One region of the Streptosporangium sp. NPDC000095 genome, then DNA from elsewhere that is predicted to be linked to it. Evidence: riboswitches for the same ligand, from Rfam matches in the RefSeq annotation. Region 1 holds a riboswitch; each other region holds the start of a gene.
What was found. Region 1 has a riboswitch for cobalamin ahead of ACFY3V_RS11890 (ribonucleoside-diphosphate reductase subunit alpha). Riboswitches for the same ligand answer to the same signal wherever they lie in the genome.
Positions count from the first base shown of each region.

Region 2: it holds a riboswitch for cobalamin, as region 1 does, so the genes downstream of both, ACFY3V_RS34200 (ABC transporter substrate-binding protein) here and ACFY3V_RS11890 (ribonucleoside-diphosphate reductase subunit alpha) in region 1, are expected to answer to the same signal.
Region 3: it holds a riboswitch for cobalamin, as region 1 does, so the genes downstream of both, metE (5-methyltetrahydropteroyltriglutamate--homocysteine S-methyltransferase) here and ACFY3V_RS11890 (ribonucleoside-diphosphate reductase subunit alpha) in region 1, are expected to answer to the same signal.

Region 1 is NZ_JBIAZS010000004.1:234,500-242,013, reverse strand. It holds gene ACFY3V_RS11910 (N-acetylmuramoyl-L-alanine amidase) at 1-1,906, opposite strand, end outside; gene ACFY3V_RS11905 (hypothetical protein) at 2,060-2,335, shown strand; gene glmS (glutamine--fructose-6-phosphate transaminase (isomerizing)) at 2,389-4,209, shown strand; gene ACFY3V_RS11895 (tripartite tricarboxylate transporter substrate-binding protein) at 4,301-5,326, shown strand; cobalamin riboswitch at 5,331-5,532, shown strand; gene ACFY3V_RS11890 (ribonucleoside-diphosphate reductase subunit alpha) at 5,645-7,514, shown strand, end outside.
Region 2 is NZ_JBIAZS010000020.1:109,055-116,568, reverse strand. It holds gene ACFY3V_RS34225 (ABC transporter substrate-binding protein) at 1-557, shown strand, start outside; gene ACFY3V_RS34220 (iron ABC transporter permease) at 554-1,633, shown strand; gene ACFY3V_RS34215 (ATP-binding cassette domain-containing protein) at 1,636-3,435, shown strand; gene ACFY3V_RS34210 (hypothetical protein) at 3,432-3,980, shown strand; gene ACFY3V_RS34205 ((2Fe-2S) ferredoxin domain-containing protein) at 4,111-4,494, shown strand; cobalamin riboswitch at 4,603-4,799, shown strand; gene ACFY3V_RS34200 (ABC transporter substrate-binding protein) at 4,930-5,925, shown strand; gene ACFY3V_RS34195 (iron ABC transporter permease) at 5,937-6,998, shown strand; gene ACFY3V_RS34190 (ABC transporter ATP-binding protein) at 6,995-7,514, shown strand, end outside.
Region 3 is NZ_JBIAZS010000017.1:108,538-116,051, reverse strand. It holds gene ACFY3V_RS31410 (hemerythrin domain-containing protein) at 216-1,013, shown strand; gene metE (5-methyltetrahydropteroyltriglutamate--homocysteine S-methyltransferase) at 1,110-3,344, opposite strand; cobalamin riboswitch at 3,464-3,677, opposite strand; gene ACFY3V_RS31400 (hypothetical protein) at 3,727-4,521, opposite strand; gene ACFY3V_RS31395 (ketopantoate reductase family protein) at 4,818-5,774, opposite strand; gene ACFY3V_RS31390 (TetR/AcrR family transcriptional regulator) at 5,867-6,487, shown strand; gene ACFY3V_RS31385 (MFS transporter) at 6,538-7,514, opposite strand, start outside.

The DNA of each region.
Region 1 (7,514 bases):
ACCACGCCTTCTGGCCGAGGTACCAGATCGCGGTCCAGTCGCCTCTGCGCTCGGCGAGTGCGTACCGCTGGCCGGTGGAGGCGCGGGCGGCGTGGTCGTAGACGCTGTACGTGGAGTCGCCGGTGGGGTGCTTGCCGATGTCCCTCACCAGCGGCGCGGTGGTGGAGGGGCGCGTGCGCAGCCAGACCGAGGCGGCGCCCAGGTCACGGCACCCCCCGCCGCAGCCGGTGAACCCCGGTCTGTTGGTGCCGTAGTCGGGCCTGATCAGCACCGAGCGCGCGGCGTCGCCCCCCGAGGCGCGCAGCGGCCTGCCGAGCAACTCGAAGTAGTGGGCCCAGTCCCAGTAGGGGCCGGGGTCCTCGTGCATGCCTGCCACGGTCTCCGGGGTGGTGCCCGGCACGTTGTCGTGTCCCAGGATGTGGGCCCGGTCGAGGGGGATGTCGTACTTGGCCGCGAGGTGGCGGACCAGCCTGGCCGAGGCGAGGTACATCGCCTCGGTGTACCAGGCGCCGCCCTTGGCCAGGTAGCCCTCGTGCTCCAGGCCGATGGAACGGGAGTTGACGTACCAGTTTCCGGCGTGCCAGCCGATGTCCCTGGCCCGCAGGTGCTGGGCGATGTGGCCGTCGGCGGAGCGGATGGTGAAGTGCCAGCTCAGGTAGGTGGGGTCTTTGGCCAGGCGGGTCATCGCGTCGTAGCTCGTCTCCCCGTCGTGGATCACGATGTAGTCGATCTCCCGAGGGCCGTCGGAGCGGTCGTGATTGCCGTACCCGCCGCCGGGGAGCCGTTCGTAGGCGGCGGGGAGCCACTCGCAGGAGACGCTCTTCGGGCAGTCGGGCCCCGGAGCGGGCATCATGGCGATCTTCTTGGCGGGGATGGGCGTCGGGGTGGCGGCCGGAGTGGGGGTGGGGGTGGGTGACGCGGAGGGCGGCTCGGCGGGTGGTTCGGTGGGTGGCTCGGAGGGCGAGGCGCGTCGTTCCAGGGGGAGCGGTGCTCGTGGCTCGGACGGTCTCGAGGGCTTCGCCGGGGCGGGCCGCGCGAAGGCCGTGAGGAACGCGGGAGACGACGCGGGAGACGCGGGAGACACGGAAGGCGGCGTGGAGGGCGCGGGAGGCGCAAAAGGTGCAGAAGGCGCAGAAGGCGCAGAGGGCGAGAGGGGCGTGGGCAGGTCGGGTGTGGCGGGGAGGACCACCCGCTCGCCGTCGTCGGTCACCCGGGCGGCACCGGCCCTGATCGTCGCGTAGACCTCGTCGGCGAAGGAGAACGCGGCATCCTCGTCCGCCGCGCCCCTCTCCCGGGTGCCGGGGTATCGGGCGACGGCCTCGTACCAGCCGGCCGGGTCGTCGCGAGGGCTCCCGCCGGCACGGCGCCGGTAGTCGGCGAGCAGCGCGGCGCCGCCCATGATGTTGGCGGAGGCGTCCTCGCGCAGCCGGTCGGGGGGCAGGCCAGTCAGCTCGGCGGCCCGCCGCAGGGTGTCTCGCGGCCGGTCCTTCGCGACGGAAGGAACGGCGATCAGGCGAGGCCGGGTCTCGTCGCCGCGCGGGTCCTCCCCGGTGCCGTGGGGCCGTCCGGGTGCGGCCCGGCCGTCGACCAGGTGCATCGGGCCGTATCCCGCGGAGACGCTGGGCCGCCCGTCGTGGCCCTCCCAGCGGGATTCCAGGTAGGAGACCGCGAGCAGCACGCTCTGTGGCACCCCGTACGTCCGTGCGGCCCTGGTGAAGGCGGCCTGCCTGCCGGACCGCGCGCTCGTTCCCGCCGTCGCCGTGCCGGACGGTGTGGAGGTCCCGGAGAGGGGTGAGGGCGTCCGGGGGTGCGCCGGCCGATCCCCGGGACGTGCCGCCTGCGCGGGGGCGACCGAGGTGAGGACGGCGAGAGCGGTGACGACGGTGATCCCTGGCAGGCGGCGCATGGCGGTTCCTCCCCCTCTGACGACTACCTAGAGTTATCAGAGATTACCGACTGTCGTGCATTGTGGTGAGGTTGTGATGTTGAGGAGATTCTCTGCCCGAAATCGGGCAGGAAACTTGGTGTGTTCCCTCCGGGATGCGTATGGTCCTGATCTGTGTCCACGGCACGGAATCCGCATGAGGATCTGATCACCCACCTGATCCGGACGAGCGCGCTCGGTCCCGGCGAGGCGGCGCGGGTCGTCGCGGATGTGCTGGCCTACTTCTCCGAGCCCGTCGACGAGTTCGTCCGGCGGCGCCACACGGAGCTCAGGGCCAGGGGATTGGTCAACGACGAGATCTTCCCCAGGGTCGCCGCCGAGCTGGCGGTACGCCGTGTCGCGGCACCCGAACTCTCCCTGAGACAGCTTCGCCGGATCGTCTACGGGTAGCAGGCGACGGTACCTCGATCGTTTAGCGATGTTCATGGATAAGGAGCGGTTACATGTGCGGAATCGTGGCCTATGTAGGGCCCAAGGACGCGGCGCCCATCCTGCTGGAGGGCCTGCAGCGTCTTGAGTACCGGGGCTACGACTCGGCCGGTGTGGTGATCTCCAACAAGGGCCTCAAGATGCGCAAGGTCAAGGGCCGGGTGGCCGACCTGGCGGCGGTCGTGCCCGCGCGGTTCAAGGGCGGCCTGGGTATCGGTCACACCCGCTGGGCCACCCACGGCGCGCCCAGCGACGTCAACGCCCACCCGCACCTGTCCACCGACGAGCGCATCGCCGTCGTGCACAACGGCATCATCGAGAACGCCGACGAGCTGCGCGCCAAGCTGGAGGCCGATGGTGCGATCTTCCTGTCGGAGACCGACACCGAGGTGCTGTCGCACCTGATCGCCCGCACGGTCAAGGAGTCCGACTCGCTGGAGGAGGCCGTGCGGACCGCGCTCAAGCGGGTCGTCGGCACGTACGGGATCGCGGTGATCGACTCCGAGCGTCCCGGCGAGGTGGTCGTGGCGCGCAACGGCAGCCCCATCGTGCTGGGCATCGGCGAGAAGGAGATGTTCGCCGCGTCCGACGTGGCCGCGCTGGTCCGCTACACGCGCCAGGTGGTGCACCTGGAGGACGGCGAGATCGCCGTGCTGCGGGCCGACGGGTTCAACACCTTCGCCAGCGACGCGCGGGAGACGGCCAAGGAGACGCTGACCGTCGACTGGGAGGCCGGGCACTACGACACCGGCGGCTACGAGCACTACCTGCTCAAGGAGATCTCCGAGCAGCCCGACACGGTGGCCAGGACGCTGCGCGGGCGGCTGGACGACCGCTTCCACATCGCCCACCTGGGCGGTCTCAACATGGACGCGCGGGAGAGCCGCTCGTTCCGCCGAGTGAAGATCATCGGCTGCGGTTCCGCCTACTACTCGGGCCAGATCGGCGCGCAGCTCATCGAGGAACTGGCGCGCATCCCCGCCGACGCGGAGCCGGCGAGCGAGTTCCGCTACCGCAGCCCGGTGGTGGAGGCCGACACCCTCTACGTGGCGATCAGTCAGTCGGGCGAGACCTACGACACCCTCGCCGCCGTGCAGGAGCTCAAGCGCAAGGGCGGCAGGGTGCTCGGCATCGTCAACACGGTGGGCAGCGCGATCGCCCGCGAGTGCGACGGCGGCGTCTACCTGCACGCGGGCCCCGAGGTCTCGGTGGCGAGCACCAAGGCGTTCACCTCGACCGCCGTGGCCTTCGCGCTGCTCGCGCTGCACCTGGGCCGGGTGCGCGACCTGTCTCCCGCCGACGGCCGCAGGATCTGCGACGGCCTGCGCAGGCTGCCGGACCAGATCAAGGAGATCCTGGCGCTGGAGCCGCAGATCAAGGAACTGGCGGGCAAGTACGCCGAGTCGCCGAGCATGATGTTCGTGGGCCGGGTGAGGGGCTATCCGGTGGCCCGCGAGGGCGCGCAGAAGCTCAAGGAGATCTCGTACGTGCACGCCGAGGCCTATCCGGCGAGCGAGCTGAAGCACGGACCACTGGCGCTGATCGGCCCGGACATGCCGACGGTGGCGATCGTCCCCGACGACGAGCTGCTGGACAAGAACCTCACCACGCTGGGTGAGATCCGCGCCCGGGGCGGCCGGGTGCTCATGGTGGGCCACCGCGACGCCGACCCCAAGCTCGCCGACGACTGCGTCGTGGTGCCCAAGAACGAGACCGAGCTGGACCCGATCCTGCTCTCGATCCCGCTGCAGCTCTTCGCCTACCACGCGGCGGTGGCCCTGGGCCGCGACGTCGACAAGCCCAGGAACCTGGCCAAGAGCGTCACGGTGGAGTGAGCCCCGCGCCCTTTCCCTCCCCCCACCTCGTCACAGATAGTGATGGGGTACTAACCTGTGGTATGGGGGGTTCTTGGGGGAAGGGGCGCTTATGCGCCGTAGGGGGTTTTTCGCGCTGGCGGCGGGGGTGCTGCTCGCCGCGGGGTGCGGCGCGAACGACGCCGGCTCGGTGGTGAAGCGCCTGCTCCTCCTCGAACCGACCGCCGACGGCCACGGCTGGGACAGGATCGCGGGCAGGCTGGCGACCGTCGCGGTCCAGGCGGGACTGGCGCGTACCGCGATGGCCGTCGAGCGGGGCGGCGCCCTGGGCTCCGCCCCTCGCGACGCGTTCGGCGCCTTCGGTGCCTTCGGCGGCCCCTTCGCGCGAGAGGGCAGGCTGCTCGTCACCGCGATGCCGATGGTGGCGGCCGCGGAGATCGCCAACACCGTCGCCGTGGTGAACGCCGCCACTCCCATCGCCCGCCTGGTCGGCGACTGGGCGGTCCTGGTCGTCCCCGCCGACTCCCGCCTGCTGACCTTCGAGGACTTCGCCGCGGGGTTGCGCCGGAACCCGGCGGGGCTCGCGGTCGGCGGCCGGTCGGAAGGGGGCTCCGAGCACGTGCTCTACGGCATGATCGGCAAGTGCCTCGGGGTGGACACCCGGCTGCTGGAGTATGCCGGATACCTCACCCCCGAGGACGCCGTGGAGGCGCTCCAGGTGGGCCAGGTGGCGGCCCTGCTGGGATCGGCGCGTGCCCTGCGCTCCGAGATCGCCGCGGGCCGTATGCGGCCCCTGGCGGTCTCCTCCGGCGACCGGATCGACGGGATCGACGCGCCGACGCTCAGAGAGGTCGACGTCCGGCTGGAGTACAGCGACTGGTGCGGCCTGCTGGGGCCCAAGGACATGAGCCCGGAGGACAGGGACGCCGCGATCGCCCTGTGCGACAGGCTCGACGCCGCGCCACGCTGGCGCTCCCTGTGCGCGGCCCACGGCTGGAGCCGGGTCTATCTCAGCGGCGACGACTTTCGCCAGTGGCTCGCCACCGAGACGGCCCGCGCCCGCGGTGTGCTTCACGAGCTCGGGCTACTGAAGTCCTCCGACACAACCTGTTGGGGTAGTTGCGTCAGGCGCCCCTAGATGTAGGATCCTGCTCGTTGCTGGTTCGCCCCGCAGGGGGCGAGGCAAGAGGGAACCCGGTGAGATTCCGGGACTGCCCCGCAGCGGTGAACGGGAACGAAAGCCGTCATTGAGCACTGGGTGATCCATACCTGGGAAGCGACGGCCGGTAGGCATGCGCGTTGCGCCCGTGAGTCCGAAGACCTGCCGGTGACGTGAATGTCCAGGGCCTCGTGGGAGGGCCCGCGGAACGAGGCGATCCGGCGTGCCCGGGATCGCTCGCGGACGCGTGCCATCCGGCGGAGCCTGGGGCGAGTCCGATCGAGCGAGGGGCACCAGGTGACACAGGCATTGGCGGAGACCGCGACGGGGAGCACGGCGGCGACCGCGACGGGCGACAGCGGCGTCGAAGGCGCGGTGGTGACCGCGTCGGGCCATCGCGGCACGGGAAACACCGGGAACGCGCGGAGCGCCGCGGTGGCCGCGACGGGCGACGACGGCGCCGGAAGCACCGGGAGCGCCACGGACGCCCGCAGGCTGGCCATCGACGAGGCCGCCGCCCGGGTGATCACCGATCCCGAGAACTCCAGGGTCGCCGCCGCGATGCTGGCCGAGCTGATCGCCGACGAGGCCGCCGAGCACGGCGTCCGCGCCTTCTCCGAGTCCGTCGCCGCGACCCACGAGGCGGGGCTGGTCGCCGACGGGCTCGCGAGGTTCGTGTCCGCCCACGCCGCGGTCCTGGACGCGCTGGTCGATCCGGAGGCGGACGCCAGGTTCGAGTACTTCGGGCTGCGCACCGTCTACGACCGCTACCTGCTGCGCCACCCGAGGACCCGCAAGGTCCTGGAGCGCCCGCAGCACTTCTTCCTGCGGGTGGCCTGCGGCCTGGCCGAGACCGTCGAGGAGGCCGCCGAGCTGTACGCGCTCATGGCCACCCTGTCCTACCTGCCCAGTTCGCCCACGCTGTTCAACTCGGGCTCGCGCAGGCCCCAGCTCTCCTCGTGCTTCCTGCTCGACTCGCCCCGCGACGAGCTGGAGTCCATCTACGAGCGCTACGGGCAGGTCGCGCGGCTGTCGAAGTACGCGGGGGGCATCGGGATCGCCTGGACCAGGGTCCGCTCGCGGGGCTCGCTGATCCGGGGCACCAACGGACACTCCAACGGCATCGTGCCCTGGCTGCGCACGCTCGACTCCAGCGTCGCCGCGGTGAACCAGGGAGGCCGCCGCAAGGGCGCGGCCTGCGTCTACCTGGAGCCCTGGCACGCCGACGTCGAGGAGTTCCTGGAACTGCGCGACAACACCGGCGAGGAGGCCCGCCGCACGCACAACCTGAACCTGGCCAACTGGATCCCCGACGAGTTCATGCGCCGGGTCGAGGCCGACGGCCTCTGGTCGCTGTTCGACCCCAAGGAGGTCCCGCACCTCACCGACCTGTACGGCGCCGCGTTCGACGACGCCTACCGGGCCGCCGAGGCCGAGGGCCGCTTCACCCGGCGGATCCCCGCCCGCACCCTGTACGGGCGGATGATGCGCACGCTCGCCCAGACCGGCAACGGCTGGATGACCTTCAAGGACGCGGCGAACCGTACCTCCAACCAGACGGCGAGGCCCGAGAACGTCATCCACCTGTCGAACCTCTGCACCGAGATCCTGGAGGTCACCGGCGACGCCGAGACCGCCGTCTGCAACCTCGGCTCGATCAACCTCGCCGCCCACCTGTCAGGGGACCTCGAGGACGGGATCGACTGGGCGCGGCTGCGCGCGACGGTCCGTACCGCGGTGCGGTTCCTCGACCGGACCATCGACCTGGGTTTCTACCCGACTCCCGAGGCGGAGGCGGCCAACCGGCGGTGGCGTCCGATCGGGCTCGGCCTGATGGGCCTGGCCGACGTGCTGTTCGCGCTGCGGCTGCCGTTCGACTCGCCGCGCGCGCTGGAGCTGTCCACCCGGATCTCCGAGGAGATCGCGCTCGCCGCCTACCGGACCTCCTCGGACCTGGCCGTCGAGCGTGGCCGCCATCCCTCGTACGAGGAGACCAGGGCCGCCGCCGGGGTGCTGCACCCCGACCACTACGGGGCCGCGACGTCGGCCGCGTGGACGGAGCTCAGGGGGCGGATCGCGGAGACCGGCCTGCGCAACTCGCTGATGATCGCGATCGCGCCGACGGCCACGATCGCCTCCATCGCCGGCTGCTACGAGTGCATCGAGC
Region 2 (7,514 bases), on a different contig from region 1:
GCGCCGAGTGGATCAAGGTGATGGCCGCGCTGACCGGTACCGAGGCCAAGGCCGGTGAGGTGTTCGGCAAGGTCGAGACCGACTACACCGCCCTGGCCGCCAAGGCCAAGGCCGCCGCACCGGTCACCGTGCTGCCGGGCCAGATGTACGAGGGGCAGTGGTCGGTGCCCAACGGCGGCAGCTACGTCGCGGGGCTGATCAAGGACGCGGGCGGCACCTACCCGTGGGCGGACACGCCGGGCCCCGGCAGCACCACCCTGGACCTGGAGGCTGTGCTGTCCAAGGCCAAGGACGCCGAGGTGTGGCTGGCCGCCGTGAACGAGTGGAAGAGCCTGGCCGATGTGGAGAAGGCCGACCCGCGCTACGCCAAGTTCGGCGCGTTCGAGTCCGGAAGCCTCTGGTCGGCGAACAGGACGCTCGGCCCCGGGGGCGGCAACGACTTCTACGAGCGCGGCGTCGGCCACCCGGACCTGATCCTGGCCGACCTGGTAGCGATCTTGCATCCCGACCTCGCGCCGGGGCACGCCTTCACCTTCTACCAGCAGCTGGCCAAGTGACGGCTCTGGCCCTCGCGGGTGTTCCGGCGGCGGCCCGGCGCCGCCGGAGCGTCGTTCTGGCCGTCATCGGGGTCGCGGTGCCGCTGGCGTTCGCGCTGGCGGTCCTGCTCGGCTCGACCTCGATCCCGCTGAACCAGGCACTGCTCGCCTTGGTGCGTGACACCGGCGCGGACCCGGGGGTTCAGGAGATCATCTGGACGGTACGGTTGCCGCGCGCCATCACCGCGGCCCTGGCCGGAGCGGCCCTGTCGGTCTCGGGAGTACAGCTGCAGACTCTGTTTCGCAACCCGCTGGCCGAGCCGTACATCCTGGGGGTGAGCTCGGGGGCGAGCCTGGGCGTGGCGCTGGTGATCATCGGGTGGGGCGGCGCGGCCGGCGCGTTCACCGCGGGCATCGCGGGCCTGGGCCGCGCGGGCGTGGTGGTGGCCGCCTCGGCAGGTGCGGCCACGGTGCTGGGGCTGGTGCTGGTGCTGTCGCGGCGGGTCAGGTCGGTGGTGACGTTGCTGATCATCGGCGTGATGGTGGGGTCGGCCGCCACCTCGCTCATCACGCTGCTGCTGGTCTACACCGACCCGCAGCGGGCCCAGCAGTTCATCATGTGGGGTCTGGGCAGCTTCGCCGGGACCACCTGGGGAGATCTCGGGGTGTTCGTGCCGGTCTGCGTGGCCGCGCTGGCGGGTGCGCTGGCCGGGGTCAAAGCGCTCAACGCGCTGCTGCTGGGCGAGAACTACGCGCGCACTATGGGTGTGCGGGTCCGGGTGGTGCGCACGCTCACCCTGTTGACCTCCTCGGTGCTGGCCGGGGCGGTGACCGCCTACTGCGGGCCGATCGCCTTCCTCGGTCTGGCGGTGCCGCACGTGGCCAGGCTGCTGCTGGGCACCGCCGACCATCGGGTGCTAATGCCCGCGGTCGTCCTGCTGGGGGCCGCCGTGGCGCTGGCGTGCTGTGTGGCCACCCAGGCGCCGGGCAGTGGGGTCGTGCTGCCGTTGAACGCGGTGACCACCATCGTGGGCGCGCCCGTGGTGATCGCCGTACTGCTGCGCAGCCGCGCGGCCCGCACTGGACTGGCGGTGTGAGCATGAGCCTGGAACTACGCGGACTGCACGCCGGATACCCCGCCAGGCGGGGGCAACCGGAGCGTCGCGTGCTCGACGACCTGGACGCCGAAGCCCTGTCGGGTGAGCTGACCGTGCTGATCGGCCCGAACGGCACCGGCAAATCCACGCTGCTGCGCACCATGGCCGCACTCCAGTCCGCGCTGGGCGGCCAGGTGCTCCTCGGCGGCGTCGACGTCGACACCCTGCCCGCCGCCGACCTGGCCAGGAGCCTGGCCGTCGTGCTCACCGAACGCGACCTGCCGCCGCTGCTGAGCGCCCGCGAGCTGGCCGGGCTGGGCCGCCACCCGCACACCGGATTCACCGGACGCCTCTGGCCCGGCGACCACGAGATCGTCACCTGGGCGCTGACCGCCGTGAACGCGGGCCATCTGGCCGACCGGGCGGTGACCGAGCTGTCCGACGGCGAGCGCCAGCGGGTCCTCGTCGCCCGCGCTTTGGCCCAGGAACCGGCGGCGATCTTGTTGGACGAGCCGACCGCCTTTCTCGACGTCACCTCCCGGGTGGCGCTCATGGGCCTGCTGCGCCGTCTGGCTCGCGAGAAGAACCTGGTCATCGTGGTCTCCACGCACGATCTGGAGCTGGCGCTGCGGGTCGCCGACCGGATGTGGCTGATCGACCCGGCGGGCCGCCTGCACACCGGCACCCCGGAGGAGCTGACCTCGCGGGAGGTGATCGGCGCCGCCTTCGACGGCGGTGAACTGGCCTTCGACGCGACCTCCGGCATGTTCGTGCTCCAGAGCGGGGCCAGCGGTACCGTCCGCGTCCTCGCCGAAGGTCTGCACGCCGCCCTGCTGGAGCGGGCGCTGGCCAGGGAGGACTGGCGTACGGCCGGCGCCGGGCCCGCCGAGCTGGCGGTGGAGTGGACGGGCGACGGCTACCAGGCGGCCTACGACGGCACCATCCACCGGTTCGCCACCTTGCCCGACCTGGCCGCCTGGACGCGTACGGCGCGCTCCGGGCTCGCCGTCGCCCGGCCCGGGCTGCTGCCCGCCGCACCGCCGATGGTGTCGGTGGCGGTCGCCGACGTCTCCACGATCAGCGGTTACTTCGAAGTCGGGATCGGCCCGATCGACACCGAAGCGGGCTGGCGACCGCTCACCGACCTGCTGGCCGACCTCGAATCCCTGCGGCGGCGGATCACCGACGTCGCCGAACGCTTAGGGACCGACGAGACCCGAGTGGCGGCCTCCATCCTGTTCCAGGGGTTGGCCGCCCGGCTGTGGTCACCGGTCATCGGCGCGGCGGTGGCCCACGACCTGCTCCTGGACCTGGGCCCTTCCCGCCTCCACTGGCGGGAGGCGCCCAGCGGGCCGCTGCCGCTGCGCGCCGAGCGCCCGAACGGCTGGCAGGTCCTCGCCCCCGCCAGGGTCGCCGGAGCGCTGCACCACACCGTGGTGACCGAGCTGCTGGAGCCGCTGGCGCAGGCCGTAGGGGAGATCGTGAAGATCGCCCCCGGGCTGCTGTGGGGCAACGCCGCCTCCGCCCTGGCCGGAACCATCCGGACCATCGCCCGACAGCGCCCCGAACTCGCCGCGCGAACCATCGTGCTCGGCCGCGAACTGCTCGCCCTGGGAGTGCTTCAGGGCGGCGGCGACCTGGTCGAACCCGCTCCCGGACAGCCGTTCTTCGTTCGGCGCAGTTGCTGCCTGTACTACCGCCTGCCTAACGGCGGCAAATGCGGCGACTGCGCCCTCATCGACCCCGACACGCGCCGCGAGCAGTGGGCGCTGACCCTGCGACAGGCCGGAGGACCCGCATGAGCCACACCGTCGTCGAGGAACACGGCACCGGCACCCTGCACGTGTGGGCGCTGCCCACCGACGAGCGCACCTTGCTGTCGCTGGTCACCGACATCTTCGAGCACCACTGGGAGCACATCTGGTTCGGGGTCATCGTCCAGGGCGCGGCCTGGGAGGTCGCCGCCCCCAACGCGCCCGAACGCATCAGCCTGTACGACGGATATGTCACCGTCGACTTCGGCCGCTGGCACTTTCACCTGTGCATCGGCGAGCACACCGCCAGCGGCCCCGAACTCGGGCGGATCCGCCGCTGCGCCCGCGCCGAGCTCTACCGCTCGATCAGCGCCGACGGCCACCCCGTCTCCTGGGGGATGCGGATGTTCAACGGCCAGGGCGACCAGCTGATGACCGTGCTGCTGCCCAACCCGTTCCTCACCGACCGCCAGCAGATCCTCGACCCGCCCGACTACGACCGGCTGATCGCCTGGGACGAGCTTCGAGCCGCCTATCTCGGAATCGGCCCCGATCCATTGGACCGCGCCGGAAAGGGCTTCAAGCACGGATAAGAGGGGGGCTCCGCCGCCGTGTGGCGTCGTGTGCTGGAAGCGTGACGGTGCGGGAGAGCTACCGGGTGCCCGGAGTCAGCACGTATGGCGGTCGCGTATCGCGCCGCCAGCCCGCCTGAGGAAGGAACGCATGAAAAGGATCACCGTGTGCCGGGACTGCTGCTGCGGGAGCGTGCGGAAGGTACCCGCCCTCGACCACGACGAGCAGATCCGCCGGTTGGCCGAGGTCGCCGACGTCCGCGTGACCGAGTGCCTTGACGTGTGCGACCAGGCCAATGTTCTCATCGTGCAGCCGACCCCGGAGGGGCGGGCGGCCGGTGGCCGTCCGGTGTGGCTCGCCCTCGTCAACGACGAGGATGCCACGGCCGATGTCGCCGAGTGGGTTCGCGCTGGTGGTCCCGGCCTGGTTCCGTTGCCGCCGATCCTTGAGCTGTACCGTTTCACCCCGCCGCGCCGCTTGCCGCCCCGCGAGGTCGACCCTCCGATGACGAACACCTCAACCGCGCGCCGGTGACATCGGTCCGGCGAAAAGACCAGCGTGTGGTGCTGAAGCCACTCCGCGCCAGGATTGCCGAGCCTTTGTCTCCACCCGCACTTCCCAGGACAAGGGTGCCCTGCTTGTGCGCATCGACCCGCTTCGTGTGATGATGATGCCGAAGGCGAGCGCGGACTGAGGAAGCCGGTGTGAATCCGGCGCGGTCCCGCCACTGTGATCGGCGAGCGAATCCCCACCATGCCACTGCCCCTCTCCGGGGTGGGAAGGCGGGGACGAGCCTCGACCCGAGAGCCAGGAGACTCACGCGGTCGCCTCCTCGATGAACTGGGGCGGATTTCCCCGGAGAGGAGTGGGCTCTCGTGCCCGTCGAGCCGGTGGCCGCGCCGAGAATCCCTGAAGTGTTCCCTCTTTCAGATCCGCCCCGTTGCGCAGATTCCGTGAGAGGAACACGTCATGACGGGCAGACGCCCCATTCCCCTGCTGCTCGCCCTCCTGGTGTCCGGAGTGCTGGCCGCCTGCGGCGGCATCCCGGCTGAGAATGTCCCGGCCGCCGCTCCGGCGGCCTCCGCGCCTGCGGGCTTCCCGGTCACCCTTGACAACTGCGGGGTGAAGAGCACGTACGAGCAGCCGCCGCGGCGGGCGATATCCATGAACCAGCACGCCACTGAGGTGATGCTGGCGCTCGGCCTGGAGAGGTCGATGATCGGCACCGCCTACCTCGACGACAAGGTGCTGCCGGAGTATCAGGCGGCCTACGACGCCATCAAGGTCGTCTCGAAGGAGTACCCGGCGTATGAGGCCCTGCTGGCCGAGGAGCCCGACTTCGTCTACGGCGGCTTCGGCAGCACCTTCGACGAGAAGGAGGGCCGCAGCCGGGACGCCCTGCACAAGGCCGGCATCAAGACATACCTGAATATCGAGGGGTGCGCCGAAGGTGCGGTGTCCCTGGACCTGATGAACACCGAGATCCGCAATGTCGCGAAGATCTTCGGCGTCTCCGACCGGGCCGAACCGTTGATCACCACACTGCGGGCGACCCTCGACGGTGTGAAGGCCAAGCTCGGCGACACCGCCCCGGTCAAGCTGTTCGTCTACGACAGTGGCGACAAGACCGCCTTCACCGCCGGCGGCAAGGGCGTCGGCAACGAGATCATCAAGCTGGCCGGGGCACAGAACGTGTTCGCCGACGTCGACAAGATGTGGGGCGACGTCTCATTCGAGCAGGTCGCCGAGCGCGCGCCCGACTGGATCGTCATCTACGACTACGGCGACCAGCCGGTGGCCGACAAGGAGAGGTTCTTGCTGGCCAACCCGGCGCTGAGGGACGTACCGGCCATCAGGAACAAGCGGTTCGCGGTGCTGCCTTTGTCGTCGGTGGTCCTCGGCGTACGGGCGCCCGGAGCCGTCGAGGCGCTGGCCCGCCAGTTGCACGCCGACCGCTTCAAGTGAGACCAGTTCAAGTGAGCGAACCGGTCGCAGGCGCCGTGCCGTTGGCGCAGCGCCCGGGGGTGCCGTATCCGATCGTGCTCGGCCTGCTCGTGCTCCTGGTCGGTGGGGCGCTCACCGCGGCCGTCGCGGCCGGGTCGGTGGCCCTGCCCGCAGGGCAGGTGTGGGGCATCCTGCTCCACAACCTGCATCCCGCCCTGGCCGAACCGGCCTGGACACCGGTGCGGGAGACCATCGTGATGGACGTACGGCTGCCGCGGGTCGTCCTGGCGGGGGTGATCGGCGCGGGCCTGTCGGTCTGCGGCATGGCCCTCCAAGCGCTGGTGCGCAACCCGCTGGCCGACCCGATGCTGCTGGGAGTCTCTTCTGGCGCGAGTGTCGGGGCGGTCACTGTGGTGGTGTTCGGCTTGAGCGTGTTCGGCGCGTTCAGCCTGCCGATCGCGGCCTTCCTCGGCGCGCTGGCCGCGCTGGTGGCGGTCTACTTCCTGGCCCGCTCGGGCGGGCGTATGACGACGGTGCGGCTGGTGCTGGCCGGGGTGGCCATGGCCGAGGTGCTCTCGGCCGTGGCCGGCTTCCTGATCGTGACCTCCAACGACCCGCACAAGACGCAGGCGGCGGTGCGCTGGATGCTGGGCGGCCTGGCCGGCACCACCTGGACGGTGGTGTGGATCCCGGCGATAGCCGTCCTGGCCGGGACCCTCGCGCTAGTCGGGGTGTCGCGGCCGCTGAACCTGCTGCTGGCAGGGGAGGAGGCCGCGGCCTCGCTCGGGCTGGATGTGCACCGTTTCCGGGCGGCGCTGTTCGTGCTGGTCGCCATGATGATCGGCACGATCGTCGCGGTCAGCGGGGCCATCGGCTTCGTAGGGCTGATCATGCCGCATGTCGTCCGGCTGCTGATCGGCGCCGATCACCGCCGGGCGCTCCCGGCCACCGCGCTGCTGGGCGCGGCCTTCCTCATCGTGGCCGACCTGGCCGCCCGCACCCTGATCGCGCCGGAGGAGATCCCGGTGGGCATCATCACCGCGCTGGTCGGCGGGCCGTTCTTCCTGTGGTTGATGCGGAGGCGCTCCAAGTGACACTGACCGTGGAGAACGTGTCGGTCCGCGTCGGCGACCGCGACCTGGTCCGCCAGGTCTCGTTCGAGGTCGCCGAGGGGGAGATGCTCGGCTTGGCCGGCCCGAACGGGGCGGGTAAGTCGACGCTGCTGCGCACCCTCTATCGGGCGCGTAGGCCGACCGGCGGCCGGGTGCTGCTGGACGGTGAGGACGTGTGGCGCATGCCCGCGGGGCGGCTGGCCCGTCAGCTGGCCGCGGTCCTGCAGGAGAGCGGCGGCGACTTCGAGCTGTCGGTGTACGACGTCGTCGCCATGGGCCGCACCCCGCACAAACGGGCCTTCGACGGCGACAACGTGGCCGACAAGGCGATCATCGCCGACGCGCTGGGGCGGCTGGATGTGGCCGATCTGGCGCACGCGCCCTTCGACCGGCTCTCGGGCGGGGAGAAGCAGCGGGTGCTGATCGCGCGGGCGCTGGCCCAGCGGCCGACCACGATGGTGCTGGACGAGCCGACCAACCACCTGGACCTGCGCCACC
Region 3 (7,514 bases), on a different contig from region 1:
AATGGTCCAACCGGACGGCCGGGCGCCGCCCCCTGCACATCCAGATAGTCGCCTCCCACGTCATCACCCGGTTTCCTGGGAGCGTCATGGGGGCCACGAGAACACCGAGACGATGCGCCCCTGGCAGATCGTCCCCTGATTGGGACCTTGATCAGGCATTACCCGATTCGTCGTATCGGATCGTCTGAACCCGGGCATGCCCGTGATGCGCGGGCATGCGGCAGATGAACTGGGGGCTCGGGATGCGGCCGGTGGGACGGGACGACCAAACGTGCGCCGACAGGCCACCTGTGCACCGGCGCGAGTTGCTCGGCCTGCCGCTCGTGGTGGTCTGCGGATCGGCGCTGACGGCTTGCGGGACGCATACCACCAACGTCTCCTACGCCACCTCGCCGACGCCTTCCACCCCGGCCGGGCAGATCGAACCCGTTACCCCACCTGAGGATCTGATGCGCGAGCACGGTGTGCTCAAGCGCATCCTGCTCATCTACCGGGACGGGATCCGGCGCATCGACAGCGGCCAGGTCGTACCGGCCCAGGCGCTGCACGCATCGGCGGGCCTCATCCGCTCCTTCATCGAGGAGTACCACGAGCGCCTGGAAGAGAAGTACGTCTTCCCGCCGCTGGTCAAGGCCGGCAAGCTCACCGGCACCGTCACGGTGCTGCTCCAGCAACATCGGCGCGGACGCGCGGTGACCGGCCGCATCCTGAACGCCACCGGCACGACCGGCGTCGCGACGCCGTCCGCCCAGGCCCGCCGCGCCCTGGTCGCCGACATGGCCGTCTTCATCCGCATGTACGAACCGCACGAGGCGCGCGAGGACACCGTCGTCTTCCCCGCCCTGCGCGAAGTCGTCTCCGCCAAGCAGTTCGCCGAGTTGGGCGAGATCTTCGAAGACGAGGAACACCGCCGTTTCGGTACGGCCGGCTTCGCAGGTGTCGTCAACCAGGTGGCCGACATCGAGAAGAGCCTCGGCATCTACGACCTGGCCCAGTTCACTCCCCGGGGGTGAGCTGTCGATGACTTGAACGCGATCATGCGGTGTGTGGCCAGGAAGCTTCCTGAACGCCGGCCCGAAGCAGGGCTTCGGGCCGGGAAGCGGCACTGATCAGAGATCCGCTCGGACAGTTCGGGCGGCGGCGACCATGTTGGCCAGGGCGGCTCGCGTCTCGGGGTAGCCGCGGGTCTTCAGCCCGCAGTCGGGGTTGACCCACAAACGGTCGGCCGGGACGGCCTGGAGGACGTTGCGCAGGTTGTCCTCGATCTCCTCGGTGGTCGGGACACGCGGCGAATGGATGTCGTAGACGCCGGGGCCGATGCCGTTGGCGTAGCCGACCTCGGTCAGGTAGGGCAACAGTTCCATGTGGGAGCGGGCGGCCTCGACGCTGGTGACGTCGGCGTCCAGGTCGGCGATCGGGCTGATGATCTCGCCGAACTCCGAGTAACACATGTGGGTGTGGATCTGGGTGGAGTCGGCGGCGCCGGAGGTGGCCAGCCGGAACGCCCCGATCGCCCAGGCCAGATAGACATCCTGGTCGTCCTTGCGGAGCGGCAGGAGCTCGCGCAGCGCCGGTTCGTCCACCTGGACGATCCCGATCCCGGTGGCCTCCAGATCCGTGATCTCGTCGCGTAGCGCGAGGGCGACCTGGCGGGCGGTCTGCGCCAAGGGCTGGTCGTCGCGGACGAACGACCAGGCCAGCATCGTCACCGGCCCGGTGAGCATGCCCTTGACCGGCTTGGACGTGAGCGACTGGGCGTAGGAGGCCCACTCCACCGTCATCGGCTCGGGGCGGGAGACGTCGCCGTGCAGGATCGGCGGGCGCACACAGCGGGAACCGTACGACTGGACCCAGCCGTGGTCGGTGGCGGCGTAGCCGTCGAGTCGCTCGGCGAAGTACTGGACCATGTCGTTGCGCTCGGGCTCGCCGTGGACGAGCACATCCAGGCCGAGCTCCTCCTGAAGCATGATCACGCGGGCGATCTCGGCGCGCATCGCCTCGACGTAGGCGTTCTCGTCGATCCGTCCCGCCTTGCGGTCCGCGCGGGCCTTGCGGATCTCCGCGGTCTGCGGGAACGAGCCGATCGTCGTCGTGGCCAGCTCGGGCAATCCCAGTTTGGCCCGCTGCGCCGCGAACCGGACCGCCCGATCGGCTCGCCGCGCGTCACCAAGAGCCTCCAACCGGGCCCGGACGTCGGGATCGGCCAGCACGACGGGGGGTTTCACGGCCGACGGGTTCTCGGAACGTAGATCGGCGGCGAGACCGACCAACTCGGCGACCTTCTGCCGGGCGAACGCCAACCGCGCCCGGACCGCCGGGTCCAGCGCCGTCTCACTGTCGAGGTCGACCGGAACGTGCAGCAGTGAACAGGAACTGCTCAGCTCCACCGTGTCGGCGAACCCGAGCAGCACCGCGTACGTCGACTTCACCCGCGCGGGGTCGGTGCGCCACACGTTCCTGCCGTCGACCACGCCGGCGACCAAGGTCTTGCGGGCCAGCCCGCCGACCGAGGCTACCGCCTCCAGGTTGCCGGGGCCGGCGACGAGGTCGAGCCCGATCGCCTCGACCTCGGTGGAGGCGACCATCCGTAGCGCCTGCGCGCCGACGGCGCCGAAGTACGTGGCGAGCAGGATCTTCGGACGGCTGGGCAGGCCGCCAAGCCGCCGGTAGGCCCGCCCGAGCGCTTCGATCTCCCGGGCCCCGAGGTCGCGGGCCAGGACAGGCTCGTCGAACTGCACCCATTGCGCGCCCGCGCCCGCCAGCCGTTCCAGCAACTCGGCGTAGGTCTCCACCAGGGAGTCCAGCAGGTCGAGCGGGGTGAATCCCTCAGGTGAGTTCGGCGCGGCCTTGGCCAGCAGAAGATAGGTGAGCGGGCCGACGAGCACGGGCCGCGTCTCGATGCCGAGCTTCCTGGCCTCTAGATACTCGGCCACGGGCTTGGCAGCCGAGCCTCCGACCAGCTGGAACCGGGTGTCCAGCGCCAACTCTGGGACGATGTAGTGGTAGTTGGTGTCAAACCACTTGGTCATCTCCAGGGGCGGAAGCTCGGCGGTGCCTCGCGCCATCGCGAAGTACCGGTCGAGCCCGGTGAGGTTCCGATAGCGCGCGGGCACGGCGTCGATCATGACCGTGGTGTCGAGCACCTGGTCGTAGAACGAGAACGTGTTCGACGGGATCGCATCAAGGCCCGCGTCACGCAGTTCGGTCCAGACCGAGCCGCGCAGCGACGCGGCGGTCGCCTCCAGCTCGTCGGCGCCGATCGTGCCGGCCCAGAAATCCTCGGTGGCGAATTTGAGCTCCCGATGCGCGCCGATGCGCGGGTAGCCCAAAACGGTCGTCCTCATGGCAACTTCCCTCGTCTCGCCAGTATGCGGCCAGGCAGGAGAAGAGAAACGCAACGCGGAGCAGGCCCCCGGCGAGCGCGTCCCAGGCCCTCCCACGAGGCCGCGGACCACCGCGCGCCGAGCGGCACGCGGGCGGAGGCAGGTCTTCGGACTCGCGGGCACCATGCCTGAGGCATGACCTACTGGCCGTCGCTTCCCAGGCACGCGCCCAGTGCTTGTGACGGCGGTCGTTCCTGCTTACCGCTGCGGGGCAGTCCCGGATTCACACCGGGTTCCCTCTTACGACGCTCGCCCCCCGAAGGAGACGGGCGAACCATCCACACCCGAGAGCTTAACGGCCCGGCCACCGTTCGGGCCCAGTCGTGTGCGCGTCGGTGGCTCACTACGGGCGAACGGCGACCGATTCGGCGGAGAGCGTGACCTCGATGGTGATGTGCGGATTGTCCACTTGCGGGAGCTGAAGCCCACGCTTGAACTCCTCCGCATCGTCCGGCATCACCTTCGGCTGAACTGTGACCTTGACGTGGCCGGTCTCGTCATCTGGGTGCGTCGTCATCGTGGCCACCTCAGGACGGGATTGGAGCCAGGAGACGACCGTGTCCTGGGCCCGCCGGAGCTCCGCGGCCGAGAATCCCTTGCCACCGATCAGGGTGACCTCCACGGGGAGGGTCCTGGCCAGCTCGATCGCGCGAGTCGGGATGGGCCCCTTGAAGCCGACGCGCAGCCCTCGCTGGTCGTCGACGTACCTGACGCCGGAGATCTCGTCGGGAAACTCCGTATTAAGTTTGTCGATCACCTGACTGTTGGACGACTGCGAACCGAAGCGGTCGATGGCCTCCTCGTAGGAGATGCCCTCCGATCTGGCGATGGTCCCAAGGTCGACCAACTCGGCGTAGGGAATGCCGTCGATCGTCACGCCCGGGTCGGTCACCGCGGGGTCGTAACCCTCGAAGTCCGTCGGCTTGGGCGACGAGGTAGCAGCCATCCGGGTCGCGTACCGCTTGACGACCTCCTCCAAAGGCCGACCCGACGACGCCGCCTCTCGCTTGAGCCGCTCCAGGGTGGGCCGATGCGCTTTGGGCTGATCGGCCCGCGGCAACACGATCGTCTCGCTTCCGGCCACAGTGAGTGCCGGACCGGCACCGGACTGGCCGCAGGCGCACAACGACGCAAGCATCGCAATGGTCAAAAGCAATTTCTTCACACCTAAGGGACGCTCCGCCGCCCTGAAGGGTTCATCCAGGCGCTCCCGGTACGGCGAAGTCCGTTCGTCAAATAACTTGGGTCTCCTGGCGCACTCCGGAAGGCACGGTCCGGCGCCGTTACGCGGGCGGAGGACGGTTGTGACCGGGCTCTCGCCGTTGCGGAGCCGGCGTGGTGCCGATGCCGGCCCGTGTCCTGGTCGCCCCGGTTGCCTGCCGAAGTGAAGCGCGGCCGGTTGCCCGTACTCCGTTGTTATGGGTGGCCGTTCACTCAGTCCGTCATCTCGCGGGCGAAGTGTGGTTCCGCCGCTTCCAGTCGCGGTACCGAGATGCCCAACCGTCGTGCTTCGGCCAGGGTGTCCCGGCAGACCTCACGCGGCTCCTCGGCGTCGGGGTCGGAGTGCGCCGCGAAATTCACGCGCGCGAGCGCGACATGAGCGGTCAGCCAGGCGAGCACGGGGGCCGTCAGCCAGGTGGGCGCACGCAACGACAGCACACCGCGGTGACGTCGCAGGTCGACACCGCGCGCCTGGAGGAGCGGCAGAAGCTCGCGGATGGCCAGCAGCGCCTCGCGCAGGTCGTCCGTCGCCCCTATCAGCTTGGACAACGAGCCCAGTCTCAGGCTTTGGGAGTGCAGGCCCGCGTCGAACACGAAATGGATCCACAACCAGCCGCGGAAATCGGATTGTTCCCTGAGCCGGAGTCCGGCCTCGCGAAACGCCTGGCGTACGGCCCGCTCCCGGTCGGTCGGGGGTGGGCCGAGGGTGCCGAAGACGACCGACGGCAGCAACGTCCCGCGGAGGACGCCGTCCTCGCCGAAGCCGCCGCCGGAGCCGGGAAAGCCCCAGGCGACCTGCTCGGAGGGGAGGTCGCCGATCGCGGTCAGCGGCTCGGTCCAGACGTTGCCGAAGACCAGCACCGTGGCCCGGCCGACGCGCGGGGTCAGGAAGGCCGCCGCCTCGGCGAGGCGGTGGTGCGACACGCTGAGCACGATCAGGTCGAAGTCGTGGTCGGGCTCCAGCGTCTCGCGCAAGCGCACCGGCCACCTCTCGACGACGCGCTCGCCCCACGGCCGCCGTCGTGCGTCGAGCAGGTCGAGGTCTATCGCGTCTCCGTACGTCGCCGCGCGGCCGGGCCGGACGTAGAACTCGACGTCATGGCCGGCCCGTTCCAGGGCCCAGCCGTAGATGGTGGCGATCACGCCTCGGCCGAACATGAGGATCTTCACGCTGCACCTCGTGGGATACAATCAAATTGGAGGCAATCTCCACTTCTTCGAAGATATGGAGATCACCTCCACTTGTCAACGCGAGGGAACGCATGACCACCGCCAAACCACTGCGCGCCGACGCCCGGCGCAACCGCGAGGCCCTGATCGCCAAGGCCCGGGAGATCTTCGACACCGGCGACTTCTTCGACCTGCGCTTCGATGACTTCGCCCAGCTGGCCGGGGTGGGCACCGGCACGCTGTACCGCCACTTCCCCACCCGGGAGGCACTGGCCGAGGCGGTCTACCACGGAGAAGTCGCCGCGCTGTGCGACCGCGCCCGCCGGCTGCAGGCCACACTGCCCGCGGCGGAAGCATTGGCGACCTTCCTACGTGACGTGGTCGGCTACCTGGACACCCACCAGGGCCTCGCCCGGACGCTGGCCACGCTCATGGCCACCCGTTCGGGCGTACTCGCCGAGGGCAGCAGGGCGCTGGAGCAGGCCGTCACCGACCTGGTGACCGCCGCCGTGAAGACCGGCGCCGTCCGCGACGACGTGGATGCCGGCGCCGTCATGATGGCGCTGCACGGCATCGGCGCGGCCCATGACCGCCCCGATTGGCGGGCCGAGGCCGACGGTGTCATCACCCTCCTGCTGGACGGGCTGCGCCGGTCGTACTCAGGCGACGGTCCGCGGGAGCGTGAACAGGAGAGCGCCGACGAGTTGAAGTGAGGCCACCCCGCGATCGGCCGTCAGGTGCCGGCCCACGTCCGCCGGGTTCGTCATGAAGGCTCGGACACGGGGCGCCCGAGCCGACGGCACGCGACTAGCACGATCACCGGCAGGAGCAGGCACTGGGCGGCGATGGCCGACCAGAATCCGGGAAGATACCCCGCGCTCTCGAACAGCTGGTAGAGGCTCCCGCCGACGAGGCCACTCAAGGACGCGCCGACCCCTTCGGCCAGCCGCTGGTGACCGAAGACGACCGCCGGTGACCGCTTCGTACGGCTGAGCATCTCAAGGACGTTCTTGAGGAAAAGCACCGAGTTGCCCACGCCGATGACGAGGATCCCGGCGGCGACCGTTATCGCGTTCCCGCCGGTGAACGCGATCATGCCGACGGCGAGGCAGCAGAAACCGACCGCCATCGCGTGGGTGTAGCGCATCCGCTCGACCCGTCGCGTGAGGAGCGGTTGCAGTACGGCCAGCACCAGCGAGTAGCCCATCATCGCCGCGCCGTAGAACACGGTGGGCAGCCTGCCCTCGGCGTAGGACGACAGGAACTGGTAGAAGTGCATGTACAGATAGAGGGTCATGGCGGTCACGACGAACGGCAGGATCGCGAGGCCGGCCAGTGCCCGGCGCAGTGGCTCGATCACCTCGCCCTCTTCCCGCCGCTCTCGCGGCAGGAGCGCGTGCCCGATCGCCATCGCCGCGTGCAGCACCGTGGCGACGACGAACATCCCGCCCGGGTCGTGAATGAACAGCGCCCCCACCACCGGCCCGACCGCGATGCCGACGTTGCCCGTGGCATAGCTCGCGGACATCAGCCGCGGCCGGTCGCCGGGACTCGCACCGTGCACGGTGTAACCCCGGACGCTGGGTGAGTAGAGCCCGGTGGCCGCCGATCGCAGGAACAGCGCGGCGACCGTCACCGCCGGCCAGGTGCCGCCGGCGAGGAACCCCAGCGACGCGACGGTCTGCAGGACCATCGCGATCACCAGGCTCCTTTGGAGTCCGATCCGTTCGGCGAGGGCCG